DNA from 2 places in the Streptomyces sp. NBC_01451 genome. Region 1 is predicted to be linked to the other one. Evidence: riboswitches for the same ligand, from Rfam matches in the RefSeq annotation. Region 1 holds a riboswitch; the other holds the start of a gene.
What was found. A riboswitch is a leader RNA that binds a small molecule or an ion and turns the genes downstream of it on or off. The one in region 1 is predicted to bind glycine.
Positions count from the first base shown of each region.

Region 2: linked by a shared signal. The riboswitch ahead of gcvP (aminomethyl-transferring glycine dehydrogenase) and the one ahead of gcvT (glycine cleavage system aminomethyltransferase GcvT) in region 1 are both predicted to bind glycine.

Region 1 covers NZ_CP109479.1:2,656,484-2,661,234, reverse strand. The annotation lists gene glyA (serine hydroxymethyltransferase) at 1-327, opposite strand, end outside; gene gcvH (glycine cleavage system protein GcvH) at 379-756, opposite strand; gene gcvT (glycine cleavage system aminomethyltransferase GcvT) at 876-1,994, opposite strand; glycine riboswitch at 2,029-2,154, opposite strand; glycine riboswitch at 2,155-2,255, opposite strand; gene OG595_RS11235 (AAA family ATPase) at 2,469-3,155, shown strand; gene OG595_RS11230 (enhanced serine sensitivity protein SseB) at 3,249-4,049, shown strand; gene OG595_RS11225 (enhanced serine sensitivity protein SseB C-terminal domain-containing protein) at 4,219-4,751, shown strand, end outside.
Region 2 covers NZ_CP109479.1:8,300,823-8,305,573, reverse strand. The annotation lists gene gcvP (aminomethyl-transferring glycine dehydrogenase) at 1-1,116, opposite strand, end outside; glycine riboswitch at 1,297-1,391, opposite strand; gene OG595_RS36490 (PRC-barrel domain-containing protein) at 1,504-1,875, shown strand; gene OG595_RS36485 (DNA polymerase IV) at 1,797-3,260, opposite strand; gene OG595_RS36480 (MerR family transcriptional regulator) at 3,315-3,959, opposite strand; gene OG595_RS36475 (bifunctional nuclease family protein) at 4,241-4,714, opposite strand.

The sequences.
Region 1 (4,751 bases):
CAGCGCGAACAGCGCGGCCTGGTTGGCGGAGGCGCCCGAGTGCGGCTGCACGTTGGCGTACTCGGCGCCGAACAGCTCCTTGACCCGGTCGATCGCGATCTGCTCGGCGACGTCGACGTGCTCGCAGCCGCCGTAGTAGCGGCGGCCGGGGTAGCCCTCGGCGTACTTGTTGGTGAGGACCGAGCCCTGGGCCTCCATGACCGCGACCGGAGCGAAGTTCTCCGAGGCGATCATCTCCAGGGTGGACTGCTGGCGGTTCAGCTCGGCGTCGACGGCGGCGGCGATGTCGGGGTCGAGTTCGTGCAGGGGAGTGTTCAGAAGCGACATGGGGTCAGTACGTCCTTACGTCCTTGTGCCTGGAAATCTCAGCCCGGAGTCTCAGCTGCCGGAGAACGCGGTGTACTCGTCCGCGGAGAGCAGGTCGCCCGGCTCCTCCGAGACACGCACCTTGAAGAGCCAGCCGCCTTCGAACGGGGCGGAGTTCACCAGTGACGGATCGTTGGAGACGTCCTCGTTGACCTCGGTGACCTCACCGGTGACCGGGGAGTACAGGTCGCTGACGGACTTGGTCGACTCCAGCTCACCGCAGGTCTCGCCCGCGGTCACCGCGGCACCGACCTCGGGAAGCTGGACGTACACGACATCGCCGAGCGCGTTGGCCGCGTGCTCGGTGATACCGACCGTCGAGACGCCGTCCTCGGCGCCCGACAGCCACTCGTGCTCCTTGCTGTAGCGCAGCTGCTGGGGGTTGCTCATGGCCTGAATTCTCCTGTACGCGGGGGACTGGTCATGCATGGGGTGCTACGGGGGAAAAACCGCCTGCCTGTCAGCAGGCAGGACACGGCTCGCTCACGACACCGGAACGAGGACCGGGGCTACTTCCGGCGCTTGTAGAAGGGCAGCGCCACGACCTCGTACGGCTCGTGGCTGCCCCGGATGTCCACGCCCACGCCCGCCGTACCCGGCGCCGAGTGCGCGGCGTCGACGTACGCCATCGCGATCGGCTTCCCGAGCGTGGGGGAGGGGGCGCCCGAGGTGACCTCGCCGATCACCCGGCCGCCGGCGACGACCGCGTATCCGGCGCGCGGGACACGACGGCCCTCGGCGACCAGTCCGACGAGTACCCGCGGCGGCTCGTACGAAGCGCGCTCGGCGGCCTCGCGCAGCGCCGCGCGGCCCACGAAGTCGCCCGCCTTCTCGAACTTGACGACCCGGCCGAGCCCGGCGTCGAAGGGGGTGAGGGAGGTGGTCAGCTCGTGCCCGTACAGCGGCATGCCGGCCTCCAGGCGCAGTGTGTCCCGGCAGGACAGGCCGCAGGGGACGAGCCCGGCGGGCGTGCCCGCGTCGGTCAGCGCCTGCCACACCTTCTCCGCGTCCTCCGGCGCCACGAACAGCTCGAAGCCGTCCTCGCCGGTGTACCCGGTGCGCGCGATCAGGGCAGGGGCGCCGGCGACCGTGCCGGGCAGACCCGCGTAGTACTTCAGGCCGTCGAGATCGGCGTCGGTGAGGGCGGCGAGGATGCCGGGGGCCTGAGGGCCCTGGACGGCGATCAGCGCGTAGGCGTCCCGGTCGTCGCGGACCAGCGCGTCGAAGCCGTCGGCGCGCTCCAGCAGGGCGTCGAGCACCACCTGCGCGTTGCCGGCGTTGGCCACGACCAGGTATTCGGTCTCGGCCAGGCGGTAGACGATCAGGTCGTCGAGGATGCCGCCGTCGGCCCGGCAGATCATCGTGTAGCGGGCGCGGCCCACGGCGACGGACCCGATGTCGCCGACGAGGGCGTGGTCGAGGAGGGCGGCTGCTTCCGCCCCCGTCACGGTGATCTCACCCATGTGGGAGAGGTCGAAGAGGCCGGCCTTCGTGCGCACGGCCAGATGCTCGTCGCGCTCGGAGCCGTACCGCAGGGGCATGTCCCAGCCGGCGAAGTCGGTCATGGTGGCGCCGAGCGAACGATGCAGGGCATCGAGCGCGGTCGGACGCGGAGGGGTGCTGCTCATCGGTAGTGCTCCCAGGGCATGACGGCGAGGTCGTTCCTCCCCATCTGTCATCGGAACCTGAGAGGTTCGTCATGACCGTCGGCGAAACGCCTGGTCACTGACTTGCACCTTGGGTGGAGCCACCGGTCATGACGACCCGCGGCCCGCTTTTCAGATGTGCCTCGCCCGCGCGGTAACGGGGCCTGAGAGATTCAAGGGAGGGACTTGCTCCTTCGGCGCCCGGGTACCCGTAGGTGCCCGGAACTCTCCCGCGCGGATTCAAGCGGCCGGTATGCAGTTGGCGGGCACATCATCGCACGCATTCCTTCGGCCCGGCAGGGGGACCCTTCACAGAAGGGACACAGCCACGCCACGGGCGTACATATCGCCCTGTAGCAGGCCTGTTGCAGTAAGCGGACCCAAACGAGAGACACCGCGTATTACCTTCTCTTTACACTCGACGGGGACGGTACTTCCCGACCCCATGGGAGGACGATCACGGTGAACAGGACCACGGTGTATGCGACGACCTCGGCCCTCGCACTGACCGACGCGCTGCCCAAGCAGCCGGCCGCCCCCGTCCGGGAGGCATGCGCCTCGCGGCCGGAACCCGTGATCCGCGACCTTCGGGAGCGCGCGGGCCACAGCCCGCACGGCCTCACCTTCGGCGCCCGCGACCTCGTCGTGGTCACCGGCCTGCCCGGCAGCGGCAAGTCCACACTGATGCGCCGGGCGGTGCGCGCCACCGGCATCGACTCCCAGAACACCCGCGACCACTGGGACGCCCTGACACCCTCCTTCCTCCCCTACGCCGTCTACCGGCCCCTTGTCCGCCTCGCCCACTACGCCGGACTGCGCAGCGCCCTGCGCTCCGGTGCCGGAGTCGTCGTGCACGACTGCGGTACGCAGGCCTGGGTGCGCGGCTGGCTGGCCCGCGAGGCCCGCCGCCGGGGCGGCACCCTGCATCTGCTCCTCCTCGACGTCACCCCGGACGAGGCCCTTGAGGGCCAGCGCGAACGCGGCCGGGGCGTCTCGCGGTACGCGTTCCTGCGCCACCGCCGGGCCGCCTCACGTCTGCTGCGCTCGGTGGAGAAGGGGAATCTGCCCGAGGGCTGCGGCTCGGCGGTCCTGATCGACCGGGACGCGGCGGACACCCTCCGCAGGATCGACTTCGCCGACTGACAGCCGTACTTGCCGGGGCCGGTTAGGGTTTTGCCCATTAAGGGACTCCCACCCAGGGACCCAGGGCAGCGGTTCACAGCAGGCGGTAGGCAGATGGACATCCCGGCGGACTTCCCCCCGGACTTTCCCGGCGGTTTCCCCGCGCAGGTACACCCGCACTCGCACGGCGGCTGGCCCGGCAACGAGCTGGAGGAGGTGCTCTCGGCATCCCTCGGGGTCCCCGGCGCGGGCGCCCGTATCGTCGAGGTCCTCGGCCGCAGCTTCGTCTGGGTTCCCCTGCCGTCCGGCGGCGGCCCCTACACCGGCCCTCTCGACCTGCCCACGATGGACATCCAGGGCCAGGCCTACGTGCCGGTCTTCAGCTCGGAGGAACAGTTCCGGCAGGTCGTCGGCGGCCATGTGTCGTACACCGTGGCCCCGGCCGTCGAGTTCGCGCGCGGTCTGCCGCCCCAGGTCGGCATCGCCGTGAACCCGGACGGTGTGGTCGGCGTCCCGCTGCCCCCGCAGGCCGTGGCCCAGCTCTGCCGCTCCGGCCGCACCGTCCTCGACGGCGCCGGCGGCGGACGGGTCCGCCTCTACGAGCCGAACTGGCAGGAGGACCCGGTCGACTTCCTCACCGCCGCGGCAACGGAGTTCGCGGGCACGGGCGTGGTCCGGACGGCCCGCCGCTGCCTGGCGGCGATCGAAACGGCCGCCCCCGTCCTGTTCGTCGGCGTCGAACTCTCCCCCTGGGACCCGCTGGCCCGCACAATTCCCATGGACGCGGTGGGCAGGGCGCTGGGGCGATCGCCCTCACCCTGGCCGGTGAACCTGGTCTTCCTGGACGCGGCCCAGGACCCGGTGACCGACTGGCTGAGGGACAGGGTCCGCCCCTTCTATCAGCATGGATACTGACGAACGCGCCCCAGGGGCAACCCCCCGGGGGCGCGGGGAACTGCGCGACAGGCCACGAATCACCCGCACTCCGCCGACAACACCAGGCCCCGAGCTCTCAACGGCCTGACCAGCGGAGCGCATAAGCTAGAACGCACAACTCGGTCAGGGTTACGAAGGGGCGGTAATGGTGAGCGCGTCGGGCACGGCCGCGGCCGGTCAGGTCGAGCACATGCTGCGCCAGGTGACGCCCGGGCGTTACGACGCCTACGAGGCGCTCCTGCGTGCCCTCGCGACCCCGTCCTCCGGCCAGATCTGGATGCTGCTCTGGCACGGCCAGGCCGGTTCCCCCGACGCGCAGTACGGAAACATGCAGGTCGACGGGTACGGATACGCGCCCTGTGTGACCTCCGCCCAGGAACTGTCGGTCAGCGGCTGGAACAGGTCGTACGAGGTGGTCGACGGCCTCGACGTGGCCCGCACCCTCTATCCGGACCAGTACGGCCTCTGGCTCAACCCGCACTCCCCGGGCGGCGGCGTCGGCATCCCCTGGCTCGACCTGCGCCGGATCGCGACAGGCCTGGAGCGCCAGCCCGCCGGCCCCCTGCGGCTGGCCGAACCCGGCATCGAGATCCCGCAGTTCTACGCCCTCCTCTCGCAGAACGCCCACCGCACCCCGGCGGTCCGCTCCCTGCGCCGCGCCTGGGTGCAGCCCGCGCTCGG
Region 2 (4,751 bases), 5.6 Mb from region 1:
CCGGTGGGTGCGCCGGGCGATCGTCCGCAGCCCCTTGGGCCCGTGGTGGACGGCGTACATGCCCGCCATCACGGCCAGCAGGACCTGGGCCGTGCAGATGTTGCTGGTCGCCTTCTCGCGGCGGATGTGCTGCTCCCGCGTCTGCAGGGCGAGCCGGTACGCCTTGTGCCCGTCCGCGTCCACGGAGACACCCACGAGCCGCCCCGGCAGGCTGCGCGCGAACTGCTCGCGCACGGCCATGTACCCGGCGTGCGGCCCGCCGAAGCCCATCGGCACGCCGAACCGCTGGGTCGTCCCGACCGCGATGTCGGCGCCGAACTCACCGGGCGAGGTGAGCAGCGTCAGGGCGAGCAGATCAGCGGCGACGGTGACCACGGCACCGAGCCCGTGCGCCTGGTCGACGACCGGCTTCAGGTCCCGTACGACACCGGAGGCGCCCGGGTACTGGAGAAGCACACCGTTGATCTCGCGACCGGCGATGTCGTCCGGGATGCCCGCGCTCAGGTCGGCGACGACGACCTCGACGCCGACGGGCTCGGCCCTCGTCTCGATCACGGCGATGGTCTGCGGCAGGGCGTCCGCGTCGACGAGGAAGAGCCCCTTCTTGTTCTTGCCCATGCGCCGGGACAGCGCCATCGCCTCGGCGGCGGCGGTGCCCTCGTCGAGCAGCGAGGCACCGGAGGTGGGCAGCCCGGTGAGGTCGGCGACCATGGTCTGGAAGTTCAGCAGCGCTTCGAGGCGCCCCTGCGAGATCTCCGGCTGGTACGGCGTGTACGCGGTGTACCAGGCCGGGTTCTCCATCACGTTCCGCAGGATGACCGGCGGGGTGAAGGTCCCGTAGTACCCGAGTCCGATCATGGACCCCAGCACCTGGTTCCGGTCGGCCAGCGACCGCAGCTCGGCCAGCACCTCGGCCTCGGTGCGCGCGCCCGGCAGGTCGAGCGCGTCGGCGTTCCTGATCACGTCCGGGACCGCGGCGGCCGTCAGCTCGTCGAGCGAGCCGTATCCGACCTGCGCGAGCATCTTGGCCCGGTCCTCGTGATCGGGCCCGATGTGACGGCGCTCGAAGGGCGTGCCCTGTTCGAGTACGGCGAGCGGAGTGCGGTGGGCGGTCATTGCGGAGGCCTCCTGGTCGTCGCGACCTTCGAGGGGCACCACGGCACGGGTGCCCGAACGGCCTCCCCCTCTGTCATCTCAACCTGAGAGCTTCACCGGGCCGCCAGCACGCTGACGTCCCGGCTTTCACCGTCGGTGAGAGCAGGAGCCGTCAGCACCCGCTCTTCTTTCCAGAGTGACCTCGTCCATGCGGTACAGGGGCCTGAGAGATTCCGGGGAGGATTTGCTCCTTCGGCGTCCTCCGAGGTTCCGGAGGACTCTCCCGCACGGGGTCAGCAGCCATTGGCAAGCCTATCAGCGGGCTCCACACACACCTTCGAGTGGCCGCCTTCCCCGAAGTGCTCTTTTGTAGTGCTTACGGATGAGTTGCGACCATTGGGAGGGCCCGTGCAGACCGACATCGATCCGCGTAACCTGATCGGCCGCAAGGCCTTCGACCGCAACGGCACCAAGATCGGCACGATCGACGAGATCTACCTCGACGACGCCACAGGAGTGCCGGAGTGGGCAGCCATAAGGACAGGGCTGTTCAGCAGGGACGCCTTCGTGCCCCTGGAGCCCAGCGAACTGGTCGACGGCGCCCTGCGCATCCCCTTCGAGCGGGCCCTGATCAAGGACGCTCCCGACTTCGGCGTGGGCCGCCACCTCTCCCCGGAGCAGGAACTGCAGCTCTACCACCACTACGGCCTCGACGTGGCTCCGCCTCCGCCCTTCCCGGACCACGACTTCGGCAGGCTGGCGGGCACGGACGACGCCTGATCCGACGACTCCTCCTCGTCCGGACCGCCGGGTCTTCGCGGCGCGAGGGTCACCAATGGCAGCGGGTCCGCCGGCTCCAGCGCCGGATCGTCGGTCCGGAACGTCCGCACCCGCCCCGGCTGCTCCGATTCCGGCGTCTCGAACCGGACGGTCACCCGCCCCAGCCCACTCCCCTGCACCCAGCCGTGGCCGAAGTCGGCATGCCGTACGTCGTGCCCGGTGGTCCAGTGCCGATCGACGGGCTGCTCCACCTCCTGCCGCTCACCACCCTCGTGCTCGGCCTCCTCCACCGGTTCGAGCGCCGCCAGCTCCCCGGCGGCCTGCGCGAACAGATCCTCCTGGGTGAAGTCGGCCAGACCGCTGACCCCCACCCCGAGCAGCCGCACACCACCCGTCGTGTCCACCGCCTCCAGGAGCCTGGCCGCCGCCTCACGCACCACCCCTGGGTCGTCCGTGGGCCCCCGGAGCGTCTCGGAACGGGTCAGCGTGGAGAAGTCGTACCGCCGCACCTTGAGGACGATGGTCCGCCCGGACAGCCCGGCACCGCGCAGCCGACGCACGCACCGGTCCGCCAGCCGCTGCACCTCCGTCCCCACCCGGACCCGGTCGTGGATGTCCACGTCGTACGTGTCCTCGACCGACACGGACTTGGTCTCCCGCGCGGACACCACGGGCCGCTCGTCGTGCGCCAGCGCCATCGCGTACAACGCGTGCCCGTGCGCCTTTCCCAGCAGCCGCACGAGCTCGGCCTCGCCCGCCTCGGCCAGCTCGTCGACCGTGCTGATCCCGGCCCGCCGCAGATGGTCCCCGGTCGCCGGGCCGACCCCCGGCAGGGTTCGCACCGGCATGGGTCCGAGCAGCGCCCGCTCGGTCCCCGGTTCGATCACCACCAGACCGTCCGGTTTGGCCTGCTCCGAGGCGATCTTCGCGAGCATCTTGGAGGCGGCGAGCCCCACCGATCCCGTGAGCCCCGTGACGGCCCGTATGTCCGCGCGCAGCCTGGCCCCGGCAAGCCGCGCCGACGCCTCGTCCCAGGCCGCCTCCCCGGCCTCCAGGTCGACGAACGCCTCGTCCAGGCTCAGCGGCTCCACCAGGGGCGACAGGGCGTGCAGGAGCCCCATGACCTGCTCACTGATCGACTTGTAGAACCCGCCCCGGGGCACGAGATAGGCGGCGTTCGGCGCGAGCCTGCGCGCCTGCGCCATCGGCATCGCGGAGTGCACCCCGAAAACACGGGCCTCGTACGACGCGGTGGCCACCACCCCGCGCGGCCCGAGCCCGCCCACGACAACGGCCTTCCCGCGCAGACTCGGCTTGGACGCCTGCTCCGCCGAGGCGAAGAAGGCATCCATGTCGAGATGCAGGATCGTGGGCGCGTTTCTCACATCACCGATGCTGCCCTACGCCACTGACAATGCCCCTGAACCCGGGGACGCCGCTCAGACCGCCCGGTTGCGCCGCCGCGCCAGTTCGTCCGTGGGGTTGTGCCCGATGAGCGTCTCGCCGGTGTCGACGCGCTCCCCGTGCAACTGCGAGAGAGCGCTTTCCACATCACGCCAGACCACACCGACGGCGATACCGAAAATGCCCTGCCCGCCCTGGAGCAGCGCGTGCACCTCGTCCGGGGAGGTGCACTCGTAGACGGTCGCTCCGTCGCTCATCAGCGTCATGCGCTCCAGATCTCGGAACTCGCACGCCCGGAGATGCTGAACCGCCGTACGGATGTTCTGCAGCGAGACGCCGGTGTCCAGAAAGCGCTTGACGATCTTCAGGACCACAACGTCCCGGAAGCTGTAGAGCCGCTGCGTCCCCGATCCGTGCGCGGGCCGCACGCTCGGCTCGACCAGACCGGTGCGCGCCCAGTAGTCCAACTGCCGGTACGTGATGCCTGCCGCCGCGCACGCCGTGGGTCCGCGGTAGCCGATCTCCTCGGACGCCATGGAAGTCGCCCCTCCGCTGCCTGATACAGCCGTCGGCCGCCGCGGAACGTGATCGGCCGCGCTGCCGTGAAGCGGGTACGGGCCGCTCTCCCCCAGACCGCGTCCGGGGGCACCCCCAGCCGTACCGTCGCCGCTGCTTCTCACGCCGACCTCCGTCCTTGAACTGCCTTCTCGACGGTAGGCAGTCACCAGGGGTGCGTCAACGATCGCCACACTCGGCACGCCGAGTGATAATCACCCTAGGAGTGGTTTCCCGTACCCCACCGCGGGGAAAGGCTAGCCGAATGTGCTCCGCGTGGGCCGCAGGACGCTCTCACACGCCGCTGGCAATTGCCATCATCCGTGACGTCACGGGTCAAAGGACGCGCCCCACCGACCAGTGGGTCCGTGGGGCGGCGAGCCCAGTCAGCCGTCGCTGTCGCAGCTCACTGGCTGTTGGTCCCGAAGTCCTCGGGAGAGATCTGGTCGAGGAACTCGCGGAACTTCTCCACCTCGTCCTCCTGTTCGTCCGGGATCGCGATCCCGGCGTCGTCGAGCACTCCGTCGCTGCCGTAGATCGGCGTACCGGTACGCAGCGCCAGCGCTATGGCGTCGGACGGGCGGGCGCTCACCTCGACGCCACTGGCGAACACCAGCTCCGCATAGAAGACACCCTCGCGCAGGTCCGTGATGCGCACTTCGGTGAGCTCCTGGCCGACGGCCTCCAGCACGTCCTTGAACAGGTCGTGGGTCAGCGGTCGTGCGGGGGCCATGCCCTGCTGGGCGAAGGCGATCGCCGTCGCCTCACCCGGCCCGATCCAGATGGGAAGGTAGCGGTCGCCTCCCACTTCACGCAGGAGCACGATCGGTTGGTTGGAGGGCATTTCGACCCGGACACCTACGACATCGAGCTCGTTCACACAGCAACCCTAGGCCGTGCCCGGGATGTTTGGGTAG